One region of the Streptomyces sp. NPDC006733 genome, then DNA from elsewhere that is predicted to be linked to it. Evidence: riboswitches for the same ligand, from Rfam matches in the RefSeq annotation. Region 1 holds a riboswitch; each other region holds the start of a gene.

Region 1 (3,529 bases):
AGCCGGTCGATCTCCTCGGCGATGTACTGCGCCTCGTCGTGCTCGTGGTCGGCCACGTAGCCGGTGATGACGGGGCCGTCGCCGGCGTCCGTCCACAGGTTCTTCGCTCGGCGGCCCGCGTTGCGCTCGATGACGGCGTTGGCGGCCGTGAGGATCGTCTGGGTGGAGCGGTAGTTCTGCTCCAGCAGGATCGTCGTCGCCTGCGGGTAGTCCTCCTCGAACTGGAGGATGTTGCGGATGGTGGCGCCGCGGAAGGCGTAGATGCTCTGGTCCGCGTCACCCACCACGCACAGCTCGGCGGTGTCGTCGCCGGTGCCGACCAGCTCGCGCACCAGGGTGTACTGAGCGTGGTTGGTGTCCTGGTACTCGTCCACGAGGACGTGGCGGAAGCGGCGCCGGTAGTGCTCGGCGACGTCCGGGAACGCCTGGAGCAGGTGCACCGTGGTCATGATGATGTCGTCGAAGTCCAGGGCGTTGGCCTCGCGCAGCCGCGCCTGGTAGAGCGCGTACGCCTCGGCGACGTGCTTCTCGAAGGGGTTCTCCGCCTGCCGGGCGTAGTCCTCCTCGTCGATCAGCTCGTTCTTGAGGTTGGAGACCTTCGCGCTGAACGACTTCGGCGGGAACTGCTTCGGGTCGAGGTCCAGGTCCCGGCAGACGAGCGCCATGAGCCGCTTGGAGTCGGCCGCGTCGTAGATCGAGAAGCTGGAGGTGAAGCCGAGCTTCTTGCTCTCGCGGCGCAGGATCCGCACGCACGCGCTGTGGAAGGTCATCACCCACATCGCGTTGGCGCGCGCGCCGACGAGGTCGCCGACGCGCTCCTTCATCTCGCCCGCGGCCTTGTTCGTGAAGGTGATCGCGAGGATCTCCCCCGGGTGCGCCCCGCGGGTGCCCAGCAGGTGGGCGATGCGGTGCGTCAGCACCCGCGTCTTGCCCGAGCCGGCGCCCGCGACGATGAGCAGCGGCCCGCCCGCGTGCACGACGGCGGCGCGCTGCTGCTCGTTCAGCCCCTCCAGGAGCTGGGCGGGGTCGACCGCCGGGCGGGCGGCCCCATCCCGGTAGTACGCGTCCCGGCCGCCTTGCGGGGGTCCGTTGAAGCGCCCCCCGAAGAGGTCGTCCGCCGCATCGTCCGGCCCGTGCGCGGAGCCGTGCTCCGGGGGCGGCGGGACGGATTCCGACGCGTGGTCGGGGGCCTGGAGGTCGGCCAGGAAGCTGTCGTCAAAGAGGCTGCTCATCGCCTCCCGAGTCTAGGCGCCCCCACTGACACCTCGTACTCAGCTTGCGGGAGTCCGCCAGGAGCGCTCCGCGAGCGCTCACTCTCCGCTGTCGTACCCGCCCACTGTGCTCACATCACGAAATGGTTTCGGGCCTATCGGACACCGGTCTTCCCACAGGACACGAGTGTTGGCTACCGTGCCGGACCAGACGGTCCGTCCTCCCCTTCGGCAACACGCCGTCACGGACCGTCTCCGCTGAGTGCGGCCGCGAGGCCGCAGCCGGGGACCCATCAGCACCACTGGGGTGAATCGGCCCGCACGGGGCCTCCCGCGAGGGAAGTCCCGCACGGACCGTAGGGCGACCTTCCGACAGCCCGAACCCGACAGCTAACCCGGTAAGCGGTTCACGGAAGGGCTTCTGCCTTGGCGTCGCACCGCAAACCCCGCCCCGGCATCCGCGCAGGGCTGCTCACCACGGCCGGCCCCCGTGCGGCCGTCGGCCTGACGGCGGCGGCCCTGGCCACCGTCACCCTGCTCGGCGAGACGGCGAGCGCGGCACCCGCGCAGCCGCAGCCGCCCTCCATCGAGGAGGTGCAGGCGAAGGTCGACGCGCTCAACCATGACGCGGAGGTCGCCACCGAGCGCTACAACGGCGCGAAGGAGCAGGCCGACCTGCAGAGCTCCAAGGTCGAGACGCTGCTGAACCAGGTCGCGCAGCGGACGGCGGCGCTGAACGACGCGCGGCGGGTGCTGGGCCAGTACGCGGCCGCCCAGTACCGCAGCGGCGGCGTCGACTCGACGAGCACCTTCCTGCTCTCCGACACTCCGCAGGAGTTCTTCGACCAGACGCATCAGATGAAGCGGATGACGGGCAACCAGAAGGACGCCGTCGAGACGTTCCGCGTCGAGCAGGCCACCACGACGCAGAAGCGCGGTGAGGCGGTGAAGGGCCTCGAAGCGCTGAACACGTCACGGACGAAGCTGGAGACGGAGAAGCAGACCGTCAAGGCGAAGCTGGCGGAGGCCCAGCGGCTCCTCAACACCCTGACCGCCCAGGAGAAGGCCCGGCTGGCCGCGGCGGCGGCCAAGAAGGCGGAGGACGACCGCAGGCGCGCCGCCGAGATCGCCGCCAAGGAGAAGGCCGCGCGGGAGGCCGCCTCCAAGGAGGCGGCGAAGGACCCCGGGGGCGACACGGGGACCGGCACCGGCGGATCGTCCGGCACGGGCACCAGCTCGTCCCAGGCGGAGAAGGCCATCGCCTTCGCCCAGCAGCAGATCGGCAAGCCGTACGTGTGGGGCGCCACGGGCCCGAACTCGTTCGACTGCTCGGGGCTCACCCAGGCGGCCTGGAAGGCGGCCGGCATCGACCTGCCGCGCACCACCTGGGACCAGGTGAAGTCGGGCGACCGCGTCTCCACGTCGGAGCTGCGCCCCGGGGACCTGATCTTCTTCTACGACGACATCAGCCACGTCGGCCTCTACATAGGCGACGGCAACATGATTCACGCGCCGCACACCGGCACGGTTGTCAAGATCGCACCCATTACCCAGATGCCCATCTATGGGGCCTCGCGTCCGTCTTGATCCGGACAAGACGGTCACAATAGGTAAGGTAACGATGCGATTTCGCTCACCTTCCGAAGGAAACTTCCCAACAACGGCCCCAGTTGGCTACGGTGACCCGCTAGGCAGATCGTTCCCAAGCCGGCGCAGTGCCGACGGCGAACTGCCTCCGCTGAATGCGGCCGCGAGGCCGGAACCGGGGACCCACACGCAAGACTTGGGGTGAATCGGGGCGAACGTCCGCACAACGGACGCCAGCACCGTAGGGCAGCCTTCCACAGCCCGAACCCGTCAGCTAACCCGGTAAGCGGACCACGGAAGGAATGTCTGCCTTGGCGTCGCACCGCAAACCGCGCCCGCGAATACTCGCCTCCACCGGCCCCCGCGCCATGGTGGGCCTGACCACGGTGGCGCTGGCCACCGTGACCCTGCTGAGCGAGTCCGCGAGCGCCGCGCCCGCGAAGCCCTCCATCACGGAGGTCAAAGCGCAGATCGACGACCTTCGCGAGAAGGCCGAAGTCGCCACGGAGCACGCGAACGCGGCGAAGGAGAAGACCGACCAGCAGCGCGCGAAGGCCGACCTGCTGCTGGCCGAGGTCGCGAAGAAGACGCAGAAGCTGAACGAGGCCCGCGAGACCCTGGGCCAGTTCGCCGCCGCCCAGTACCGCGAAGGCGGCGTCGACCAGACCACCGCCCTGCTGCTCTCCGACAACCCGGAGAAGTTCCTCGAGCAGTCCCACCTCGTGGACCGT
Region 2 (3,529 bases), on a different contig from region 1:
GCCTTCATCCTGCTCTTCGCCGGGTTCGAGACCACCGTCAACCTCATCGGCAACGGCGTCCACACGCTGCTGCGCCATCCCGAACAGCGCGCCCTGCTCCAGGCGTCGATCGCCCGCGGCGAGACCGGGCTGCTGGAGACCGCCGTGGAGGAACTGCTGCGCTACGACGGGCCGGTGGAGCTGGCGACCTGGCGGTTCGCGACGCAGTCGCTGACGATCGGCGGGCAGCTGATCGGGGAGGGCGAGCCGGTGCTCGTCGTGCTGGCCGCGGCCGACCGAGATCCCGACCGGTTCGACGGGCCCGACACGTTGGACCTGGCGCGCCGCGACAACCAGCACATCGGCTACGGGCACGGCATCCACTACTGCCTGGGCGCCCCGCTGGCCCGCCTGGAGGCGCAGTCCGCGCTGGCGACGCTGCTGACCCGGCTGCCGGACCTGCGGATGGCGGCGGACCCCGATGACCTGCGGTGGCGCGGTGGTCTCATCATGCGCGGACTGCGGACGCTGCCGGTCGCGTTCACCCCGGAAGCCGCACTTCCGCCCGCTAAACCCTGATGGAGCGTCAAAAATGTCCGGTGCGCGAGGTACGGGACGGAATCGACCGTGACCTGAGCGTGATGATCGCTACACCGACTTGTGATGCGATGGTCAACACCGCTACGTTCTGCGGTCATCGCAGGGTTGCCGCAGCTGACGCGGGACCGTAGTCGATCTTTTTTGGAGTGGGTGACCGCATGCTGAAGTCCGGGAACGGCAGACATCGCCGACCGCGCCAGGCCTCGACCGCCGTCGTGGTGGTCGCGGTGACCGGAGCGGGGATCGCCCTGCCGCTGCTCGGTGCGGGTGCCGCGCAGGCGGCCGATGTCAAGGTCTGGGACAAGGTGGCGGCCTGCGAGAGCAACGGCCTGTGGAGCGCCAACCCCGGCAACGGTTTCTACGGCGGACTGGCGATCACCGCGGACACCTGGGAGCAGTACGGCGGCAAGGTCTACGCCGAGCGCCCGGACCTCGCCAGCCGCTCGCAGCAGATAACGGTCGCCGAGACGCTGCTCGCCGAACTCGGCCCGGAGGCCTGGCCCGGCTGCGCCGAGCCCGCCGGGCTCGTCTCCGGCGGAGCGCCGCCGGCGGTCGACCCGGGCTCGATCCTGCCGTCGGTCCCCGTGACGACGCCGACGACGCCCGCCACGAAGCCGACGGCGCCGACGGCTCCCGGGGTGCCCACGACCCCCGCCACGCCCACCACGCCCCCGGTGACCACGACGCCGCCGGTGGGCACGGCGCCGACGACCCCGTCGACGCCCACCGGCACCCCGGTGACGGACGACCCGGCGACCGGTCCGGCGACCGATCCTTCGGGCGGCTCGACCGCCGCCACGCCGACCACCACCCCCAAGGCTCCCGCCGTCATCTCGGACCTCGCGGACACCACCCCGGGCCGGAGCCAGGGCCGGCACGCCAAGCCCGGCTCGCCGGACACCGCCGACGGGACGGCCACCGACCGTGCCTCGCGCGACGCGGACCGCCTCGCGGGCTCCACCGGCACAGGGGACGCGAACGGCGCCCAGAACACCGGCCAGGGCGACGTGGCGGGCGACGGCGACTACGTCGTGCTGCCCGGCGACAACCTGTGCGACATCGCCGCCGACCACCATCTGCAGGGTGGATGGAAGGCGCTGTATGGGGCCAATGACCGGATTGTTGGGGACAATCCGGACCTTATTCTCCCGGGCCAGCACCTCGACTTGAGCTACTGAGACCCTCGGCGGACCGCTGGAGACGATCCCGGCACCCCCGGATCCTGTGACAAGGGTCTCCGTGGCGGCTGTGACGGCCCGGTTGCACTGCGTCGCATTTCTCCCTTCCGACCTGCGAATCTGTGCGCCCGCTCAGTCGGATGGGGGACATGTCGCCCACCCCGGGGATGTTTGTCCTCGCCGGGATCGTGTGCTTAACGTCGTACTGCTCGCCACAGCGGGCCCCGCCGGTCAGGATCGCCGAGTCCTGCCGCCGACCGACGGGAACAGTCGACGCGAAAGCGCCGTAGGCAGGAGCGGGGGACCCAAGGTCTTCCGCCGGCCCGGACCCGAACTCGTGGGGGACGGACCGGCTTGGGGTGGAGCAGCGCGGTGTGAACCGCGCAGCCGGGCAACTCACGCCCGAACCCGACAGCTGACCTCGTAGGCGTCGGTGAGGATGAAACACCATGGCTAAGCACCGCCGCGCGTCCAAGTTCACCCGCATCGCCGCGCTCGCCGGCGTCACCACCGCCGCGATCGCCGTTCCCCTGATGGGTGCCACGGGCGCCTCCGCCGCCTCGGTCGCCACCTGGGACGCTGTCGCCCAGTGCGAGTCCGGCGGCAACTGGTCCATCAACACCGGCAACGGCTACTACGGCGGCCTGCAGTTCTCGCAGTCCAGCTGGGAAGCCGCGGGCGGTACCGCGTACGCCTCCCGCGCCGACCTCGCCACCAAGGGCCAGCAGATCGCCGTGGCCGAGAAGCTTCTCGCCATGCAGGGTCCCGGTGCCTGGGCCTGCGCCGGCGCCGGCAACCTGACCGCCGGTGGCGAGTCCGCCCAGGTCGACACCTCGGGTTCCTCGTCCTCCTCGAAGAGCTCCACCTCGGACTCCTCGTCGCGTGACTCCTCGGACACCGCCAGCCGCGGCACCGAGAAGCGCACCCCGGTGAAGAAGAGCAAGCCGGCCGCCAAGCCGGTCGAGACCAAGAAGGCCGAGAAGGTCGAGACCAAGAAGGCCGCCCCGGTCCAGAAGGGTGACGGCGAGTACAAGGTCGTCGCCGGTGACAGCCTCTCCGAGATCGCCCAGGCGCAGCACGTGGCCGGTGGCTGGGAGAAGCTGTTCGAGCTGAACAAGTCCATCGTCAGCGACGCCGACCTGATCTACCCGGGCCAGCAGCTGCACCTCGGCTGAGCACCTCCGCTCGGCTGATCCCCGAAAACTCCCCGGCCAGGCACGCACTCCCCCCGAGCGTGCCGGGCCGGGGTTTCGGCTTTAGCCACGCGGACGGCGGGCGAACGCCGTGTGGACGTAAGACGACGTTGGTCACCTGTTGTCAGCCTTTGGGCCCCTTTTCGTCTCGCGGGTCGGCCGATCGACGGGTCCACCCTCCCCGGGCGGTTAGGCTCGTGTCGCAAAGCGCAGAGAGACACGCATCAGCTGTACACAGCCTGAAGGAGACACTCGTGCCGTCCATCGACGTCGTCGTAGCCCGGGAAATCCTCGACTCACGAGGCAACCCCACCGTCGAGGTCGAGGTCGGCCTCGACGACGGCAGCACCGGCCGCGCGGCCGTGCCGTCCGGTGCCTCGACCGGAGCCTTCGAGGCCCTGGAGCTTCGCGACGGTGACAAGAGCCGCTACATGGGCAAGGGCGTCGAGAAGGCCGTTCTCGCCGTCATCGAGCAGATCGGCCCGGAGCTGGTCGGCTACGACGCCACCGAGCAGCGGCTGATCGACCAGGCGATGTTCGACCTGGACGCCACCCCGGACAAGTCCTCGCTCGGCGCCA
Region 3 (3,529 bases), on a different contig from region 1:
CCGCCGTCCAGCGGGTGCTGGAGATCACTCCGGAGGAAGTGCGGGCCGTCGCCGCGGCCCGGCTGCGCCCCGACAACCGAGCCGTCCTGGTCTACGAGCCCACCGGCTCGCCCGACGAGGCGGCCGAAGAGACCGAGCAGGAAGGCGCGGACCAGTGACCGACGTCGCCGCGACCATGACGTTCCACCCCCAGCCGCAGCCCGGCGCCCCCAAGCCGTGGGCCTTCCCGGCCCCCGACCGCTCCACGCTCGGCAACGGGCTGACCGTGCTCACCAGCCACCGCCCCGGCCAGAAGGTCGTCGCGGTGGAGGTGCTGCTGTCGGCGCCGCTGGACGCGGAGCCCGAGGGCCTGGACGGCGTGGCCACGATCATGGCCCGCGCCTTCTCCGAGGGCACCGACAAGCTCACCGCGGAGGAGTTCGCCGCCGAGCTGGAGCGCTGCGGCGCCACCCTGGACGCGCACGCCGACCACCCGGGCGTCCGGGTCTCCCTGGAGGTCCCGGCCTCCCGCCTCGACAAGGCCCTCGGGCTGCTGGCGGACGCCCTGCGCGCCCCGGCGTTCCCGGACAGCGACGTCGAGCGGCTGGTCAACAACCGCCTCGACGAGATCCCGCACGAGCTGGCCAACCCGGCCCGCCGCGCCTCCATGGCGCTGTCCGCCGAGCTGTTCCCCGCGCACCTGCGCTGCTCCCGCCCGCGCCAGGGCACCGAGCAGACGGTGGCGCGGATCGACGCGGCGGCCGTCCGGGCGTTCTACGAGGCGCACGTGCGCCCCGCCACCACCACGGCCGTCGTCGTCGGCGACCTGACCGGCATCGACCTGGTCGCGCTGCTGGACGAGACGCTCGGTGAATGGACCGGCTCGACCGCGCAGCCGCGCCCGCTGCCGCAGATCACCTCCGACGACACCGCGCGCGTGGTGATCGTGGACCGGCCGGGAGCGGTGCAGACGCAGCTGCTGATCGGCCGCACCGGCTCCGACCGGCACGACCCGGTCTGGCCGGCGCAGGTGCTCGGCACGTACTGCCTGGGCGGCACCCTGACCTCCCGCCTGGACCGGGTGCTGCGCGAGGAGAAGGGCTACACGTACGGCGTGCGGGCCTTCGGCCAGGTGCTGCTGTCCACCCCGGAGGGCACCGGCGCCTCGCTGCTCGCCATCAGCGGCTCGGTGGCCACCGAGGTCACCGGACCCGCGCTGGCCGACGCCTGGCAGGTCATCCGCACCCTGGCGGCCGAGGGGCTGACCGACGACGAGCGCGACGTCGCCGTGCAGAACCTCGTCGGTGTCGCCCCGCTGCGCTACGAGACGGCCGCGGCCGTCGCCGGCACGCTCGCCGACCAGGTCGAGCAGTTCCTGCCGGACGACTTCCAGGCGCAGATGTACGCGCGCCTGGCGCGGACCGGCACCGTGGAGGCGACCGCCGCGGTGGTCAGCGCCTTCCCGCCGGAGCGCATGGTCGTCGTCCTGGTGGGCGACGCCTCGGCGATCGAGGGGCCCGTCACGGAGCTGGGCCTCGGCCCGGTGAAGGTCATCGCGGCCGGCTGACCGGCTCCGGCCGCGACAGCCGGCGGAACCCCGGCGCTCCCCTTGGGACGCCGGGGTTCCGGGCGTTTTGGATCTTTATCGGCCCGCAAACCGTCCTTGTGGCGAACGCAACAAATCACCTGATCTGTTTGGCGTAACCCGGGCGGTCCGATTAGCGTCCTCCTGCTGCCCGTCACCATCCGCCGCGTCCTGCGGCAACCGGGCAGTGATCGCCGAGTCCCCGTCAGGCGCGAGCCTGGGGAGCCGGGGACCCACGTCCCTGGGGTGAATCGGGCCGACCCCGCCGTGCGGGGCAGCCCGTAGGAGACCTTCCTGCTCCGAACCCGTCAGCTAACCCGGTAGGCGAGAAGGAAGGAAAGGATCTCGCCGCACCCATGGCGTTCAACGTTCTGCCCGCGCCCAGCGGGAAGCACCGCCGTCCCCGTCGTGCCGCTCTGCGCACCGGGACCACCCTGGCCGGCGTCGCGGTCCTGACCGCGGCCGGCACCTTCGGGGCCACCGCCGCCACCGCGCTCTCCACGCCGGGCGACGTCGCTCCCCAGGCGATCGAGGACATCGCGTTCGCCCGCGCCGTCACCGCCTCGGACAGCCTCGCCGACTCCCTCGCCGCCCAGGCCGCCGCCCAGCACAAGGCGGCCGACGAGACCAAGCGCAAGGCCGCCGAGGCCAAGCGCAAGGCGGACGAGGCGAAGCGGCTGGCCGACGCCGCCGCGAAGAAGGCCGCCGCCGAGGCGAAGGCCAAGGCGGACCGCGAGGCCGAGCGCGTGGCCCAGGCCCGCGCCGCCCGTGACGAGGAGCGCAGGAAGCTCAACTCCTTCGTGCTGCCCGTCGACAGCGGCATCGGCACCGAGTACAAGGTCGCCGGCTCCATGTGGTCCTCCGGCTACCACACCGGTGTCGACTTCACCGCGTCCACCGGCACCCCGGTGCACGCCGTCGGCGCCGGCACCGTCGTCACCGCGGGCTTCGACTCGGCCTACGGCAACAACGTCGTGATCCGCCACAGCGACGGCATCTACACGCTCTGCGCCCACCTGTCCTCGCTCAGCGTGTCGGTCGGCCAGACCGTCACCACCGGCGAGCAGATCGGCCTGTCCGGCGCGACCGGCAACGTCACGGGACCGCACGTGCACTTCGAGGCCCGCACCACGGCCGAGTACGGCTCGGACATCGACCCCGAGGCGTACCTGCGCTCGCACGGCGTCGCCATCTGATCCCTCCCGGATCCCAGCACTCCCGTCCCCCCTCGAAGGCCCCGGCTCCCCGCCGGGGCCTTCGTGCTGCCGTGGCGCGGTGCCGCCGTGCTGTCCAAAAATAATCCATGAATTCTGGACTGCGGTCGGAATCGCGGATGTGCTGGAATAGAGTCGCCGAAGAATACGGGGAAATGAATGGAGACCGGCGATGCGGAATCGGGTGTGAACGGGACGGACGGCGCGGGGCGCCGTATCTCCGCACAGGTCGTGTGCACCGCGATCCGTGACGACATCGTCGGCGGTTTCTACCCGCCGGGCAGCCGGCTCACCGAGGAGCTGCTGGCGAGGCGCTACGGCGTCTCCCGGGTCCCGGTGCGCGAGGCGCTGCGCACGCTGGAGTCCGAGGGGTTCGTCAGGACCCGGCGGCACGCGGGCGCCTCCGTCGCGGAGCCGACGGAGCAGGAGGCGGCCGACCTGCTGGAGATCCGCGGGCTGCTGGAGCCGCTGGGGGCCGCGCGGGCCGCCCAGCGGCGCACGGACGCCCACCTCAAGGTGTTGCGCGGGCTGGTGCGGCTGGGCCAGGAGCGGTCCCAGCAGGGCCAGCTGTCGGACCTGCCGTCGCTGAACGGCTGGTTCCACGAGACGCTCGCCCAGGCCTCGGGCAGCGCCACCCTGGCCGCCCTGCTCACCCAGCTGCGGCACAAGATCGCCTGGGTGTACGGCGAGGGCGAGCCCGGCCGGGCCGTCGAGTCCTGGGAGGAGCACGGCGCCATCGTCGACGCGGTGG
Region 4 (3,529 bases), on a different contig from region 1:
CCCGCCGCAAGAGCGAGGCGAGCGGCCACCTGCGGGCGGCGCTGGACGTGTTCGAGCGGCTGGGCAGCCGTCCCTGGGCGGAACGGGCGGGCGGCGAACTCGGGGCGACCGGCACGGTGGCCCCGCAGAGCCGCGAGCCCGGGGTGCTCGCCGGGCTCACGCCGCAGGAGCTGCAGATCGCCCGGCTCGCCGGGCAGGGCCTGTCGAACAAGGACATCGCGGCCGGGCTGTTCCTCAGCCCGCGCACCGTCGGCTACCACCTGTACAAGGCGTACCCGAAGCTCGGCATCGCCTCGCGCGGCGAACTCGCCGCCCTGTTCGAGTGATCGCCCACGACCCGGGGGGCCGCCGGGAGATGCTGGTCGGATGAACGCACCTGATCAGGCTCTCCGGGCACCGGGCAGGGTGCTCGCCCTCCACGTCGACGGCGTCCCCGCCACCGAGATCGGGCCCGGCATCCTGCTGCGCGAACTGCCGGGTCCCGCCCCGTTCAGCTTCTGGGTGGTGGACTTCGCACCGGGCTCGCGGTGGCCCGGCGTCGACGTGCACGAGACCGTCGGCGAGGGCTACTACGTGGCCGAGGGCGAGGTCATCGAGGGCGACCGGCGGCACGGCCCCGGCACGTACGTCCTGCTCGGACAGGGCTCCAGCCACCAGCCGCGCTCCGAGACCGGGGCGCGGGTGTTCGGCTACAACCACCCGGCCGCCGGCTGACCGCGCGGGCCGCTCGTGCCGTCCGGGCGTTCGTGCGGCAGCAGCCCCGCACCCCGGGAACGCCGCAGTGCCCGCCCGGGATCAGGTCCGGGCGGGCACTGCGGCGTCGCGCGAGGCGTCGCGGGACAGGTCGTACGGGTCGGGCGTACGGGTCAGACGCTCACGCCGTGCTCGCTGAGGTACGCGACCGGGTCGATGTCCGAGCCGTACTCGGGGCCGGTGCGGATCTCGAAGTGCAGGTGCGGCCCGGTCACGTTGCCGGTCGCGCCGGACAGGCCGATCTGCTGGCCCGCGCTGACGGTCTCGCCGGCCGAGACGGACAGCGAGGACAGGTGCGCGTACTGCGAGTACTTGCCGTCGCTGTGCTGGATGACGACCTGGTTGCCGTAGGCGCCGCCGTCGCCGGCGGAGACCACGGTGCCGGCCGCGATGGCCTTCACGGTGGTGCCGGTCGACACGACGAAGTCCACACCGGTGTGGTAGCCGCTGGACCAGCTGGAACCCGACTGGTGGTACGGGGTGCCGATGCCGGCGCCCGAGACCGGCGCGGTGTAGCCGGACGAGGAGGAGGACGACTGCTCCGACGACTGCGAAGAGGACTTCGTGGACGCGTCGCTCTTGGTCTCGGTCTTCTCGGCCTTCTCGGCCTTCTGGACCGGAGCCGCCTTCTTCGTCTCCGTGGAGGACGAGGAGGAGGACTTCGAGGAGGACTTCGGCGCCGCGTCCGCGGACGGGGCGGAGTGCTTCGGCGCGGCGGCCTTGGCGCCCAGGGCCAGCGTCTGGCCGGGGTGAATCAGGTCCGGGTTGCCGCCGACCGTCTCCTTGTTGTCGGAGTACAGCTTCTGCCAGCCGCCGTCGACGTGGTGCACGTCGGCGATCTTCGACAGGCTGTCGCCGCCGACCACCTGGTAGGACGTGCCGGTGCTCTTCGCGGGGGCGGTCTTGGCCACCGGAGCGGCCTTGGCCACCGGCTGCGCGGCAGCGGCGGCGACGTGCGCGGCGGCGTGGGTGCCCGCGCTGGTGTCGGCGGCGAAGGCGTTCGAGGACATGGCCAGCGGCAGCGCGAGAGCGGCGCCGCCGGTGCCGGCCGCGACGCAGATGCGGGTGAGCCGGGTCATGCGGGAGCTGCGGTGCTTTCCCTTTGCGGGCATGGGGGAGTTCCTCTCCTACGCCGGCGAGGTGAGCTGTCGGGTTCGGGCTGGAGATGCCCGGCCGCGGCACGCACCGCCAAAGGCGCGGCGTACTGCGACTTCACCCCAAGCCGTTCCGCGATTTCCGGGAACGGCACTTACCTGGGTCCCCCGCTCCTGCCGTAGAAGTTTGGTGTGTGGATCACCGGGCAGCGGCAGGACTAGGCGTTCCACCCGGTGGGACCCCGCGGGCATTCGACCCGTGGGAGAGCCGAAGCTAAACGAGCGACCGAGCTTCCGGCAACATTCGCCGGGTGAGCCGCATATCACGTGCATAAGCGCCCGCTCGTCTTTGTGACCGTGAGTCGGCCGACCCGATCCGAGCGTGTGCGATTTCTTGACTATCCGTGAACGGAAAGGCCGGAGGCGTTATCAGGCGCCCGTATCGGAAACGCACCGTGGAGAAGTCCGCAGCTGTGCGTGGCCCTTGTGTGAGCCCGGTCACCCGGCGGTCCCGCCGTGAGCGCCGTCACGTGCCGAGCGGCGCCTGCGCGGGGGCGTTGCGGGGGTCCAGGACGCGGCTGAGGCGGTGGGCCGCGACCCGGAAGCCCACCGCGGGCCAGTGCCCCGACGCCAGCGGCGAGGCGGAGTGCCAGCGCGCGCCGATGTGCCGGTAGTCGTGGTCGTACGCCCAGGCCACCGCGGTGGCCAGCAGGATCCGGCTGACGCCCTCGCCCCGCGCGGACGGCTCGACGTACGCCTCGGCCAGCTCCACGCAGGCGTCGGGGGTGACCGGGCCCGCCGCGGCCGGGGCGAGCAGGACCATGCCGATCTCCTCGCCGCCGCGGCCGGCGATCCAGGCCGCGCTGCGGGGGTCGGAGAGGGTGCCGGTGTAGCGGGTGCGCAGCGCGGCCAGGGCGGCGTCTGACTGCGGCAGGAACATCGCCGACTGCCGCTGGTGGCGCGCGGACTCCGCGGCCATCCGGCCGATCTGCGGCAGGTCGCCGGGGCCGGCCCGGCGGATGCTCAGCCCGTCCACACCGCGCGGCTGGCGGCCGCGGGGCTTGACGGCCATCAGCCCGTACATCTCCTCGAACCCGAAGCCCAGCCGGCACCAGTCCAGCGCGGCGGTCTCGGACGCCGGCAGCTCCACGTAGTGCACCGGCCGCCGCTGGGCGACGAGCCGGGCGGCGGCCTCGGCGTAGAGGGCGAGCAGGGCCGCGTTGTCGCGCTGCCCCGGCGCCAGGGCGTACCCGCCGTGCCGGACCACCGCGGAGCGCGGGTGGCTGCGGAGCGCGGCGGGGGTGCCCTCGTCGAGGTCGAGCGGCGAGGCCGCGAGGTAGCCGACGGGTCTGCCGCCGCTGTCGCGGGCGAAGTACGCCTCGGTGTCCTGCTCCGCGAGCAGTTTGCCGAGCAGCTCCTCGCCGGTGGGGGCGCCCGCCGGCCGGCCCTTGCGGGCGTGTCCGGACCAGCGGTCGTACAGGGCGGCGGCCTCGGGTATGTGCTCGGCGCTCATCGGCGCGATCGCGAACGTCATGGTGGGTGGCGACGCTAGCCGTCCGCGCGGTCCGGCGGCAAGGGATGTCCGCTCCACGCCGGGTGCCGGGGGTCGTCGGCGTGCACGAGGACGTCCGCGGCCTCCGCCGGACGGACCTCGTCGGCGTACCGGTCGAAGGCGGGGAGCA

What was found. Region 1 has a riboswitch for cyclic di-AMP ahead of ABZ721_RS16465 (C40 family peptidase). Riboswitches for the same ligand answer to the same signal wherever they lie in the genome.
Region 2: linked by a shared signal. The riboswitch ahead of ABZ721_RS01880 (transglycosylase family protein) and the one ahead of ABZ721_RS16465 (C40 family peptidase) in region 1 are both predicted to bind cyclic di-AMP.
Region 3: linked by a shared signal. The riboswitch ahead of ABZ721_RS24190 (M23 family metallopeptidase) and the one ahead of ABZ721_RS16465 (C40 family peptidase) in region 1 are both predicted to bind cyclic di-AMP.
Region 4: linked by a shared signal. The riboswitch ahead of ABZ721_RS03490 (LysM peptidoglycan-binding domain-containing M23 family metallopeptidase) and the one ahead of ABZ721_RS16465 (C40 family peptidase) in region 1 are both predicted to bind cyclic di-AMP.

What each region holds. Positions count from the first base shown of each region.
Region 1 is NZ_JBEYJD010000016.1:96,079-99,607, forward strand. Features, by position in the region: gene pcrA (DNA helicase PcrA) at 1-1,232, opposite strand, end outside; cyclic di-AMP (ydaO/yuaA leader) riboswitch at 1,458-1,632, shown strand; gene ABZ721_RS16465 (C40 family peptidase) at 1,638-2,798, shown strand; cyclic di-AMP (ydaO/yuaA leader) riboswitch at 2,938-3,103, shown strand; gene ABZ721_RS16470 (NlpC/P60 family protein) at 3,101-3,529, shown strand, end outside.
Region 2 is NZ_JBEYJD010000001.1:417,275-420,803, forward strand. Features, by position in the region: gene ABZ721_RS01870 (cytochrome P450) at 1-558, shown strand, start outside; gene ABZ721_RS01875 (transglycosylase family protein) at 738-1,757, shown strand; cyclic di-AMP (ydaO/yuaA leader) riboswitch at 2,030-2,202, shown strand; gene ABZ721_RS01880 (transglycosylase family protein) at 2,207-2,932, shown strand; gene eno (phosphopyruvate hydratase) at 3,205-3,529, shown strand, end outside.
Region 3 is NZ_JBEYJD010000028.1:22,400-25,928, reverse strand. Features, by position in the region: gene ABZ721_RS24200 (pitrilysin family protein) at 1-158, shown strand, start outside; gene ABZ721_RS24195 (pitrilysin family protein) at 155-1,546, shown strand; cyclic di-AMP (ydaO/yuaA leader) riboswitch at 1,747-1,905, shown strand; gene ABZ721_RS24190 (M23 family metallopeptidase) at 1,921-2,760, shown strand; gene ABZ721_RS24185 (GntR family transcriptional regulator) at 2,938-3,529, shown strand, end outside.
Region 4 is NZ_JBEYJD010000002.1:274,857-278,385, forward strand. Features, by position in the region: gene ABZ721_RS03480 (AAA family ATPase) at 1-326, shown strand, start outside; gene ABZ721_RS03485 (cupin domain-containing protein) at 367-714, shown strand; gene ABZ721_RS03490 (LysM peptidoglycan-binding domain-containing M23 family metallopeptidase) at 867-1,865, opposite strand; cyclic di-AMP (ydaO/yuaA leader) riboswitch at 1,871-2,050, opposite strand; gene ABZ721_RS03495 (GNAT family N-acetyltransferase) at 2,374-3,381, opposite strand; gene ABZ721_RS03500 (uridine kinase) at 3,396-3,529, opposite strand, start outside.